One region of the Roseburia sp. OM02-15 genome, then DNA from elsewhere that is predicted to be linked to it. Evidence: predicted binding sites of a transcription regulator. Region 1 holds the regulator's gene; each other region holds the start of a gene.
What was found. The regulator Rex, encoded in region 1, represses fermentation and respiration genes when NADH is low (regulators of the CRP and FNR family bind a similar motif). The targets are predictions, from matches to a motif close to ATTGTTAANTANTTAACAAT.
Positions count from the first base shown of each region.

Region 1 (3,206 bases):
GAAATCCATCAAGCGTGCAGAGAGCCGTGAAAAGCAGCTGGCAAAAATAGATGTTTTAGAAAAACCACAGGAAGAAAAATCCGAGATGCATATGACACTGACACCGTCCATTATCAGTGGAAACGATGTGCTGCGGGTGGAAGGTCTTTCAAAGGCTTATGAAAATAAGAAACTGTTTCAGGATATTTCTTTTGAAATCAAACGTGGTGAGCGCGTGGCTCTGATCGGTCAGAACGGAACCGGAAAGACAACAATTTTAAAGATCCTGAATGAAAAAGTAAATGCAGATGCAGGTTCTTTTACGTTGGGAACAAACGTAAAAATCGGTTATTATGATCAGGAGCAGCAGGTGCTTCATATGGAAAAAACGTTGATGGAAGAGATTGCGGACGATTATCCGAAGCTGACACAGACACGTATCCGAAATATTCTGGCAGCATTTTTGTTTACCGAGGATGATGTGTTCAAGCGCGTCAGTGACTTGAGCGGTGGTGAGCGCGGCCGTCTGTCACTGGCAAAACTGATGCTCTCCGAGGCAAACTTCCTGATCCTGGATGAGCCGACGAACCATTTGGATATCGCTTCTAAGGAAATTTTGGAGTCTGCTCTGAAACGTTATGAGGGAACCGTGCTGTTTGTATCCCATGATCGTTATTTTATTAACCGGACAGCGACCCGTATCCTGAACCTGACAGAGCACAGTCTGGTCAATTATATCGGTAATTATGACTATTATCTGGAGAAAAAAGAGACAAACGAGCGGGCATATCTGGCATCTTCGGAGACAGAAGCAGCAGTAAGCACCGAAGAAGTGTCCGAGGGTAAGACAGACTGGCAGACTCAGAAGGAAGAACAGGCGAAAAAGCGTAAAATTCAGAACCGTGTGAAGAAAATTGAAGCCGAGATTGAGTCTCTGGAAGAAAAACTGACAGAATTGGATGAACAATTTCAGGATCCGGCAGTGGCGACCAACTCTGCAAAACTTGGAAAACTGCACAGCGAGCAGGTGGAAGTACAGGAAAAACTGGATCAGCTGTACGAAGAATGGGAAGAACTGGCATCTGATTGATAAAAAATTGACAAAATAATCTCAGATGTTTATAATGAATACAGATAATTGCGGGTAGTAACGCAAATGGTTGAAGGAGTAAATGGAAGATGCAAAAGGAAATTTCGCAGGCGGTCATACGTCGAATGCCAAGATATTACAGATATCTTGGAGAATTGCTGGATGCGGGAGTAGAAAGAATTTCATCCAATGAGCTGAGCGTTCGAATGAAAGTAACAGCTTCTCAGATTCGTCAGGATCTGAACAATTTTGGTGGTTTTGGCCAGCAGGGATACGGTTATAATGTGCAGTATCTGTATGAGGAGATTGGAAAAATCCTTGGTCTTGACCGACAGCACAACATTATCGTAGTCGGAGCCGGTAATATGGGACAGGCGCTGGCAAATTATGTGAAGTTTGAGAAACGTGGCTTTATGATCACCGGACTTTTTGATGTCAATCCGGCACTGGCAGGTTTGTCAGTCCGTGGTATTGAGATACATATGATGGACGAACTTCCGGAATTTGTAAAGCATCAGAGAGTTGATATTGCGGTATTGACACTTCCGAAAGAAAAGGCAGAACAGGCAGCGGAGCAGCTGGTAAAACTTGGCATCCGTGCAATCTGGAACTTTGCACATCTGGATCTGGAACTTCCGGATGATGTAGTTGTGGAAAATGTTCACTTGTCTGACAGCTTGATGCAGCTGTCTTATAACATTGTCCGCAGACAGGATAACGAATAAGAAACCTTGCAAACGTGCGCTTTGTCCTACGGGCAGAGCGCATTTGTATGTAAATTGTGCAAAACAAACCGGGGGAATATAACGATGAGAGATGTATTAAATGGTCAGGAAATGAAACAGTGTGATGAAAATACCATGAAGATGGGAATGTTATCAGCGGTATTAATGGAACGTGCTGCCTTAAGTGTGGTAAAAGAAATTATGGAGCGTTATCCGGATGATGATACGAGAATTCTGACTGTATGCGGCGCGGGGAATAATGGCGGTGATGGTATCGCTGTTGGACGTCTGCTTGCTTTGCAGGGATATGAAGTGGGTATCTGTTTTGCCGGAAATCCTGAAAAAATGACTACAGAAACAGCCCGGCAGATGAAGATCGCAAAGAATTATAATGTGCCGGTTTTAACACCCGAAGAGGCATTCCAGGAGAACTGGGATGTCATTGTAGATGCGCTCTTTGGCATTGGACTGAGCCGGGAGATAACCGGAAAATATGCAGATATTATAAAAGAATTGAACGTGTATTACGAGGGCGCCGGTAAAATTGCGGTAGATATTGCTTCCGGAATATCGGCAACCACTGGAGAGGTGCTTGGAACGGCATTTCAGGCAGATGTGACTGTGACCTTTGGATTTGAAAAGCGGGGACAGCTTTTATATCCGGGAGCAGAGTATACCGGCGCACTCAAAGTGGAAGATATTGGATTTACCACAGAAAGTTTGTTTGACATTATACCGGGATTGCATGTGCTGGAAAAAGAAGATCTTGATATGCTGCCAAAAAGAACAGCGCACTCTAATAAAGGAAGTTACGGAAAACTGTTATTGATCGCCGGTTCCGAAGGAATGGCAGGTGCGGCAGTTTTTGCGGCAAAGGCGGCATACCGGATGGGATGCGGTCTGGTCCGGGTGGCAACGGTGGAAAGTAACCGGGCAATTTTGCAGCAACTTGTACCGGAAGCGGTACTGGCAGTTTACAATGATACAACAGATGTGGTAAAATTTGTGGAAACACAGCTTGCCTGGGCAGATGCCGTGGCAGTCGGTTCCGGAATCGGACAGTCTGCATTGTCAGAAAAAATGGTGAAAACTGTGATCGAGCAGAATACAAAACCGTGCCTGTTTGATGCGGATGCCCTGAATCTGATTTCCAAAAATCCGGAATGGCTGCAGTTTTTGAAAAACGGAGCAGTTTTTACTCCGCATCTTGGCGAAATGAGCCGGCTCATCGGAACATCTATCGCAGAAATTTCAAAGGATCTTGTGGGGGTAGCTTTGCAGTATGCACAGAAAAATCACGTAGTAATGGTGTTAAAAGATGCAAGAACTGTGACTGCCACAGAAAAGCGTGGCTGTTTCCTGAATCTGAGTGGAAATGACGGAATGGCAACAGCAGGATCAGGAGATGTGTT
Region 1 covers NZ_QULX01000014.1:29,276-32,481, forward strand. Annotated here, with positions in the region: gene DXB15_RS12290 (ABC-F family ATP-binding cassette domain-containing protein) at 1-1,069, shown strand, start outside; gene DXB15_RS12295 (redox-sensing transcriptional repressor Rex) at 1,159-1,794, shown strand; gene DXB15_RS12300 (NAD(P)H-hydrate dehydratase) at 1,879-3,206, shown strand, end outside.

Region 2 (3,206 bases), on a different contig from region 1:
TCTACACAACGACACATATAATTCTGAGAGTTATAACATGGCACTGTAAATGTTAATAGCTTCATACAAATTTTCCCCTTCAGCATTTCTCCTGCAGCGTAAGCCGCATCTATTTTTACACAATGATTATTCCGTTATTCCTTTTAGTATACATCACGATTCTGAAAAAATTAACTTATTTTTTCTAAATTTTCTATTACCATTCTACACTTCATAATTTGTTCACATTTTATTTGCAAAAAAAACATACTCTCCACATACGAAAGACACAATTCTTCCCTATACTCTTACTTGTAAGATAAATAAAGAACAAAACAACATCTTACAAAACACAATTTTGAAATTATCAATTTCTTTTCATAAATCTTTTTCATGTAGCCGGTGTTCACACATCGGCTTCCTCTTTATTACTCACTACTTATCTTCAAATCGTTCATTTCCAAGACGGATATTCATATATTTTGTGTATGCCGCAAATGCCGCCGGTATCGGATATTTTTCTTCTGAATGTGCCGCTTCCACAAACAAAAGTCCCGCTTCTTCCCTGGTCAGTGAATCAACTTCCACCATATACCCCTGCATCCGCCATTCCACATGGGAAAAGATATGTTTCGCATCTTCCAGCTTCTGAATCCGCATCGGATGAAGGTTCATCTCCTGCACAGCATGTAATGCCTCATCTTCCGATAGTTTTCCAAGTTCATTTGGGAACTCATACAAACCTGCTAAAAGTCCCCGTTTCGGACGCTTTTTCAATACCACACGTTCTCCGTCACGGATCACAAGTACGGTACGGTCTTCGATTCGTCTTGCTTTCGCTTTCTTTTTCACCGGAAGTTCCTGCCAGAGTCCTTTTTTTCGTGTCTCACAGAAATCATGCCACGGGCATTGTCCACACAATGGCTCTCCGTTTGGCACACAGACAATCGCTCCAAGCTCCATCAATGCCTGATTAAAACTACCTGCCCGGTCTGCCGGAATCACTTTTAACAGTGCCTGCTCCACTTTTGTTTTCACGGACTGCTTCATAATATCAGAGTCATCCGCTGACACACGCATTAAAATTCGCAATACGTTGCCGTCCACCGCCGGCACCGGGATTCCATATGCAATAGAAGCAATGGCTCCCGCTGTATAATTTCCAATTCCTTTCAGTTCCCGCAGTTTTTCATAATCCGCCGGAAGCTCTCCGTTGTATTGTTCCATCACCGTCTGTGCCGCGATCTGCATATTTCGCACCCGGTTATAATATCCCAGACCTTCCCACAGTTTCAGCAGCCGTTCTTCCTCACACTCTGCCAGATCCTGAACTGTCGGCAATGCTTCCATAAAACGGGCAAAATACGGTTTTACCGCTTCCACTCTGGTCTGCTGCAGCATAATTTCAGACACCCACACCCGATACGGCGTTGCCACCGATCGCCAGGGCAGTGTCCGGGCATTTTTTTCAAACCAGCCAAGCAATGGCTCCACGATCTGTTCTAAGTCAAAATCCTCCAGCATTTCGTTTTATCTCCTATCATGATCATGCAAAATTTTTCCAATCCCGCATGTATTATCTATGTAATCTTTTTTACTGTTGTTTTATTATTTTTCTATATAAGTTCATTATATAACAGAAAATCTTCCTTATAAATTTCCTTTACAAAGAATGTCTTTTAGCACTTTAACAGATTTTTTATACTTTTTCTACTGGCAAATCTTAGTTTTATTGTTTTCTTTTTAACAAATATGGTGTATAATCATATTTGTTAGTAAATGGTATTACATAACTTACCAAAACAGGAGGTATTTCAAATGAATAATTTACTTTTAGAAGTAGAAGGCCCAATCGCCGTACTTACCATTAACAGACCAAAGGCATTAAACGCACTGAACAGTGAGACTCTGACAGAGTTAAACGAAGTTCTGACAGAGATCGAAGGAAGAGACGACATCAAAGTTGTTATCCTTACAGGTGCTGGTGAGAAATCATTCGTTGCAGGCGCAGACATCTCTGAGATGGTTAACTTCTCTGCCGCAGAGGGACGTGCTTTCGGTATGAGAGCTTCTGAGCCATTCTTTAAATTACAGAACATGCGTCAGGTTACAATCGCAGCTGTAAACGGTTTTGCATTAGGCGGTGGATGTGAGATTTCCATGGCTTGTGATATCCGTATCGCTTCTGAAAATGCATTATTCGGACAGCCGGAGTGCGGTCTTGGAATTATCCCGGGATTCGGTGGTACACAGAGACTTGCTCGTCTGATTGGTATGGGACGTGCAAAAGAAATGATCTTTGCATGCCAGAACATTGATGCTGCTGAAGCTTACAGAATCGGTCTTGTAAACAAAGTTGTTCCGCAGGAAGAGTTGATGGCTACTGCTAAGAAATTAGCTGGTAAGATCGCTCGCAACGCAAGCTACGCTGTTGCTATCGCAAAAGCTGCTATCAACAACGGTTATGACATGGATATCAAGAACGCTGTTGAGTACGAAGCAAACCTCTTCGGTATGACATGCTCTACACATGATAAAACAGAAGGAATGACAGCTTTCCTTGAGAAACGTAAAGAGAAAAACTTTACAGATTTCTAAATCGAACAATTTTTGAATGAAGATCTTATGATTTTTCGATAAAACAAAATGGGGGTGCCACCAATACAATGTTGTATTTCTGGCATCCCTGTTTTTATAAAGCAATTATTTTTATAAAACAATTTTTATAGAACAAAAATACAGCTGCCAGAATCTTATTTTCCTGTTTACTGAAAAATAAGATTTCTCTGATTCTTTGATCTTACAATTTATGATCATGCTGTAATTTTTGAAAGGAGTTGTAATTTATGATTGATAAAATGATCAGTTTCATCGGTGGTGGAAATATGGCAACTGCCATCATCGGCGGTCTGCTCTCTTCCGGTCTGTCAGACTGTGACCATATCTATGCCACCGCCGCACACGAAGCAACAGTGCTTCGCCTGAAAGAAAGTTTTGGCATTGACGCTGGAACAGATAACAAAATTGCTGCACAAAAAGCAGATATTCTGTTCCTTGCCGTAAAACCAAACCTGTTTCATAAAGTAATCCCGGAGATCCGTCATGCCATCACTGATGATACCATTATTGTTTCCATCGCTGCCGGTCAGCCAATGGAACGCATTGAAGACATGTTTGAGCGTTCTATCAAACTGGTGCGCGTAATGCCAAATACCCCGGCACTGGTT
Region 2 covers NZ_QULX01000011.1:77,103-80,308, forward strand. Annotated here, with positions in the region: gene DXB15_RS11200 (glycosyltransferase family 2 protein) at 1-65, opposite strand, end outside; gene mutY (A/G-specific adenine glycosylase) at 415-1,503, opposite strand; gene DXB15_RS11210 (enoyl-CoA hydratase-related protein) at 1,798-2,577, shown strand; gene proC (pyrroline-5-carboxylate reductase) at 2,826-3,206, shown strand, end outside.
Region 2: DXB15_RS11210 (enoyl-CoA hydratase-related protein) is a predicted target of Rex. The motif match lies at 1,711-1,730, and genes of this name have one in related genera.

Region 3 (3,206 bases), on a different contig from region 1:
GTGTCACTGGATGAAAAAATGATCTATCTGGAAACTTACTGCATGGAACATGAACGTTTTTCTTTCCGGGATCTGCTGGAGCGGCAGGGAAGTAAGGTGGAGATCATTGTAACCTTCCTTGGTATTCTGGAACTGATGAAAACCGGGCGGATACAGATCGAACAGGAACATTTATTTGACGAAATCTATATTACCGTATGCCCGAAAACGGAATTGGAGATACAGGAGTAAAGAAACATGAAAATTGAAGAATACGAAGCAGCGGCAGAAGCGATTCTGTTTGCAATGGGAGATTCGGTAGAACTGAAAAAACTGGCGTTTGCGCTGCAGGTCGGAGAGCGGGAGGCAGAACTGATCGTGCGGAATCTGGCAGACCGCTATCAGGCATCCAACTGTGGACTGCAGATCCTGGAACTGGATGGCGCGTATCAGATCTGTACAAAACCGTCCCAGTATGAATATCTGATCCGGATCGCAAAGCAGCCACGCAAACAGGTGCTGACGGATGTATTATTGGAAACGTTATCGATTGTTGCGTATAAGCAGCCGGTAACAAAAGTAGAGATTGAAAAAATCCGCGGGGTATCCTGTGAACATGCCATTAATAAACTTCTGGATTATGGACTCATTCAGGAGGCAGGACGTCTGGATGCACCGGGACGACCGATCTTGTTTGGAACCACGGAAGAGTTTTTACGCTGTTTTGATGTGCAGTCTGTGGAAGAATTACCGGACATGAATCCGGATAAGATCGAGGAATTGAAGCAGGAAGCTGAGGAAGAAGTGCAGCTTCAGTTGAAAGTGTAATTAACAGAACGAAACAAAATAAAACAGAATAAAAAAGTTCACAAAATTAAGTGGCAAAATTATACGAATTCGATTAAAAACATTGTTAATTAATTGACTATTATAAACAAGTGCTAATATCCTTTGTGATGATTTGTACAAAATACACAAAAATAGGTTGTAAAAATAGGTTAAAGTGACTAACCGGAAACCTGATAACCCATTTATCAGTATTGAAATAAATACAATCCTATATTAATATACGACACATGGGCGTTGCGAAACGGATGAAAATATGTAAAAAATATACAAAAAGCAGTTCTGGAATTTACATAAAATCATCGTGATGCAACCGACTTTACAGTGGTAAAGGTTTAGGAGGATAGGATATGAGCAGATTATCAGTAGTATCAGCTGACAAAGTAAATTCTACGACGGAACAGCTTATGAAAGAATTTACACAGCGAATTGTGGCAAATCCACCGGGAGTCTGTCCGGTAGATATGCAGCTGGCATTCTTAAAAGTATGTCATGCACAGACATGTGGAAAATGTGTTCCATGTCGCATCGGTCTGGGACAGTTAGAAGATCTTCTGGAGAAGGTTCTGGATAATGAAGCGACCATGGACACCTTGAAATTGATTGAGCAGACAGCAGAAAATATTAAAAACTCTGCTGATTGTGCCATTGGTTTTGAATCCGCGCGTATGGTGCTGGCAGGTCTGGAAGGTTTCAAAGAAGATTATATTTCCCATATTACAGAACACAGATGTCTGGGATCATTCGAGCAACCGATTCCTTGCGTAACACTCTGTCCGGCACATGTAGACATCCCGGGATATATCGCACTGGCAGGAGAGGGACGTTGTGAGGATGCGGTTCGTCTGATCCGTAAGGACAACCCGTTCCCGACTGCATGTGCCCTGATCTGTGAGCATCCGTGTGAGGCAAGATGCCGCAGAAATATCATTGATGATTCCATCAATATCCGTGGTATCAAACGATATATCGTGGACAATGCACCGTCCAATCAGGTACCGGTTCCGGAATGTGCACCGTCAACAGGCAAAAATATTGCCATTATCGGCGGTGGTCCGAGTGGTCTGACAGCTGCTTATTTCTTGCAGTTAATGGGACATCATTGTACTGTATTTGAGGAGAAGCAGCACCTTGGCGGTATGCTTCGTTACGGTATTCCAAACTACCGTTTCCCACGTGAACGTCTGCAGGAGGATATTGATGCAATTCTTGCTACCGGTGTAGAAGTAAAAATGAATCAAAATATCGGTACAGAAGAAATGAAGGAGATTCATAAATTTTACGATGCAACTTATGTGGCAATTGGTGCACATACCGATAAAAAACTTGGTCTGGAAGGCGAGGACAGCAAAAATGTAATCTCTGCGGTTGATATGCTGCGTGAGATCGGCGATGGAAAATATCCGGATTACACCGGCAAACGTGTCGTTGTTGTCGGTGGCGGAAACGTGGCAATGGACTGTGCGAGAACTGCAATTCGTGCCAATGCAGAGACTGTAAGTATCGTATACCGCAGACGCCAGGAAGATATGACTGCACTTCCGGCAGAGGTAGAAGGTGCTGTGGCAGAGGGAATCGAGCTTGTTACCTTAAAAGCACCGCTTCGTGTAGAAGCCGATGCAGAAGGAAACGCATGTGCACTCTGGGTACAGCCGCAGATCATCGGACCGGTAAGAGGAGGCAGACCTTCCCCGCGTAAGGCAAACAAACCGGAAGAACGTATGGAATGTGATATCGTTCTGGTTGCCATCGGACAGGATATCGTATCTCAGCCGTTTGCTGATTTCGGTCTTGCTACCAACTGGGGACGCATCGTTGCCAATGAAGGTGGTGCTGCCAACATGGTTGGCGTATATGCAGGCGGTGACTGTGTATCCGGTCCATCCACAGTAATCAAAGCAATCGCAGCAGGTAAAGCCGCTGCAGCAAATATTGACGAATATCTTGGCTGTCATCATCCGATCAGTTGTGATGTTGCAATTCCTGAGCCGATGCTGAATGACAAAGTTCCTTGTGGACGTGTCAACCTTCAGGAAGTAGAGGCATGGGCAAGAAGAACAAACTTTGAAGCAATTGAACTTCCAATGAGCTGCGAAGAAGCAGAGCAGGAAGCAAGCCGTTGCTTACGATGCGATCATTATGGTTGCGCCACACTGAGAGGAGGCAGAGAGTTCGAATGGTAAATTTAACAATTAACAATAAAAAAGTTCAGGTGCCGGAGGGTACGACAATTCTGGCAGCTGCTGCTCAGGTGGGCATCAAGATTCCGACATTGTGTTACTTAAAAGAGATAAATGAGATCGCATCCTGCCGTATCTGTGTGGTAGAAATAGAGGGCAAAGAGACATTGGTAGCTTCCTGTAATACCGTAGTAGAAGAAG
Region 3 covers NZ_QULX01000004.1:219,140-222,345, reverse strand. Annotated here, with positions in the region: gene DXB15_RS05925 (segregation and condensation protein A) at 1-231, shown strand, start outside; gene scpB (SMC-Scp complex subunit ScpB) at 238-807, shown strand; gene DXB15_RS05915 (NAD(P)-binding protein) at 1,176-3,008, shown strand; gene DXB15_RS05910 (NADH-dependent [FeFe] hydrogenase, group A6) at 3,002-3,206, shown strand, end outside.
Region 3: DXB15_RS05915 (NAD(P)-binding protein) is a predicted target of Rex. The motif match lies at 889-908, and genes of this name have one in related genera.

Region 4 (3,206 bases), on a different contig from region 1:
TTTTAAGGAGTTTTTCACACTGTCATCTCCGATGGATACCACAGTCACTTCACTCTCGCCAACAGCTTCTTTCAGACGTACTGCCATTTCTTCTGCATATGTATCAAATGCATTTACGACAGGTGTTACCCCGTCCAGTGCCGGTTTTCCTGTGGCTTCATCCAAAGAGATTTCCACAGAATCGTCCGGAACCTGTTTGATGCAAACTAATATTTCCATAATGATTTCTCCTGCATATTTTTTGTTCGTATTCCGCCAACTTTCAAAAAATGTCCATCGACGGAATACATATATTGTTAGATAAGGGATAACTTATTTACCGATCACACTGTTTGAGATAACGATTCTCTGTACTTCGTTTGTTCCCTCAAAGATCTGGAAGATCTTGGCATCTCTCAACAGTTTCTCTACCGGGTACTCACGGCTATAGCCATATCCGCCGAACATCTGAATGGCCTCAGAAGCAACTTCCATTGCGATATCAGAAGCATAGCATTTTGCAATTGCGGACTCTTTTGTATAAGGAAGACCCAGATCCATTTTTGTCAAGGCATGTGCTACCATCTGACGTGCGGTTTCTGTCTTGATCTCCATATCAGCTACTTTGAATTTCAGCGCCTGATTTTTGATGATCGGTTTGCCAAACTGTACACGCTCTTTGCCGTAAGCGATGGCCTCGTTGATACCTCTCTGTGCGATACCGGTTGCAACGCATCCCATCCAGGTACGCGCCTGATCCAGTGTCTGCATTGCGATGTTGAAGCCTTTTCCTTCCTCACCGATCAGGTTGGAAGCCGGGATTCTGACATCCTCAAGGACTACATCACAGGTGTTGGAAGTACGAATACCCATTTTGTTCTCTTCTTTTCCTGTGCTCAAGCCCGGAGTGCCTTTTTCTACGAAGAACATGGACATTCCTTTGACACCTTTTGTCTTGTCTGTCATGGCTGTTACACAGTAGAAAGAAGCAATGCCGCCGTTTGTGATAAAGCATTTTCTTCCGTTCAGTACATACTCGTCACCGTCTTTGACAGCGGTTGTCTTGCCTGCGCCTGCATCAGAACCAGCACCCGGCTCAGTCAGGCAGAACGCACCGAAGCCGCCTTCCAGGATCAGATCGCATGCACGCTGTTTTAACTCTTTACTTCCTGCGATCAGTACCGGTTTCATACCAAGTCCGCTGGCGGAAATGGTAGTTGCAAATCCAGCATCCGCAATTGCCATCTGCTCGATGAGAGCTGCCACATCTACTCTTGATAAACCCGGGCCACCAAACTCCTCCGGAACTTCCAGTGCCTGATATCCCTGCTCGATCGCTTTATCGTAAATCTCTTTCGGCCATTCGCCGGATACATCGTATGCTTTACACTGCTCTACGACTTCTTTATCGCAGAAATTTTTTACGTCCTGTAACAGATCCTGTGCTTCTTCAGAAATTAAATATGCCATTTTGACTCCTCCTTATAGTAAGTGATCCTATTTTTTCAAATATTATTTCAACTAATTGTTATTTTTCTCACAAAATCGGATTTTCAGTGTTCTACTGCTTCTACATTCCATTCTTGAAATTCTTTCAAAAAGCAGCACTCGTAAAATCAGCTTGTTTTTACAACTTGTAGCAAATCTTGCCCGGATTTAAGATCATCTTCGGATCAAAAACTTCTTTGATGCCTTTCATCAGACGCATGCTTGTCTCACCTGCAAATGCTGCCAGATAATCCATTTTTCCATAACCAATTCCGTGCTCGCCGGAAATCAGTCCGCCACACTCTGCCGCTTTTTTGTAAATAATATCCATGAAATCAGCAACCTGTTTTTTGAACTCTGCCTCATCCATATCGTTGGCACATGCATAAATATGTAAGTTTCCATCTCCTGCATGACCGAAGCTCTTGATGGTAAAATCATAGTTGGATTCCAGTGATTTTACAAAGGTCAGATAAGATGCAATCTGATTTACCGGAACGACGACATCGCATTCATCCAGCAATTTTGTCTCTGCCTCGATGGCTTCCAGGAAAGAACTTCTTGCTGCCCAGGCATCTTTTTTCTTCGCCGGTGTATCGGCAACCAATACGTCAATTGCTCCTGCTTCCAGTACAACTTCTGCTGCTTTCTCAGTGATTTCTTCCAGAGATTCCATATCCTCTCCGTCAAAAGTTACCAGCAGATATGCGCCAATGTCCACGCCCTCTAACTGCTGTGGGAACACGCTCTTACCAAGGTAACGCTCGGAAGCCAGAACAATTTCTTTTTCCATAAATTCAATGGCCTGTGGCTGTAAATGCTCCATGAAAAATTTCGGAACAGTTGCGATACAGTCTTCCAGGTTCTCATACGGAATGATCAGGCTGATGGTTTCCTTCGGTGCCGGAATCAGTTTTAAAGTCAGCTCTGTGATGATACCTAAAGTTCCCTCAGAACCGATCATCAGATTTAACAGGCTGTATCCGGTGGAAGTTTTGGAAACAGTTGCACCAAGTTTTACGATCTCGCCGGTTGGAAGTACTACGGTCATTGCTCTGACATAATCTCTTGTACATCCATATTTTACGGCTCTCATACCACCTGCGTTTGTAGATACGTTTCCGCCAAGAGTTGCAAATTTTTCACCCGGATCTGGTGGATATAAGAGTCCCTGTTTTTGTGCGTCCTCTGCAAGGTCGTTCAGCAAAACGCCTGCCTCTACACGAACTACAAAGTTCTCTTTGTCATACTCCAGAATCTTGTTCATCTTGGACATGTCGATCATGACACCGCCGTGCAGTGCAACAGATGCACCAGTCAGACCGGTTCCTGCACCTCTCGGAATGACCGGAATGCTGTTTTCAAAACACAGCTTCACGATTGCTGAAATATCCTCCGTTGTGGTTGCTTCGATCAATACGGTCGGAGCTCCTTTTCCGTAAATCGGCATTTCATCGTGAGAGTAATCTGCATTGATCTCATCTCCGGTGAATACCTTGCCCGGAACGATTTTTTTGAACTCTTCTATGAGTTCCGGTGTCACTTGGTTGTAGCTGTAATCTGCCATCATCCAAATCCTCCTTTTACACATTTCTCAAAATCTTTATCCTATCCCGTATTCTGAACACAATTACTTTGCAATTTCTATGTTCAAAATATAGGAGAATTATCATATTTCATCAAATTATTGACTTCAGATTTTATTTTTAACAGCTTATTTTTCACTGTATATTTTCACT
Region 4 covers NZ_QULX01000009.1:64,856-68,061, forward strand. Annotated here, with positions in the region: gene DXB15_RS10170 (electron transfer flavoprotein subunit beta/FixA family protein) at 1-219, opposite strand, end outside; gene DXB15_RS10175 (acyl-CoA dehydrogenase family protein) at 313-1,449, opposite strand; gene DXB15_RS10180 (FAD-binding oxidoreductase) at 1,607-3,034, opposite strand.
Region 4: DXB15_RS10175 (acyl-CoA dehydrogenase family protein) is a predicted target of Rex. The motif match lies at 1,504-1,523, and genes of this name have one in related genera.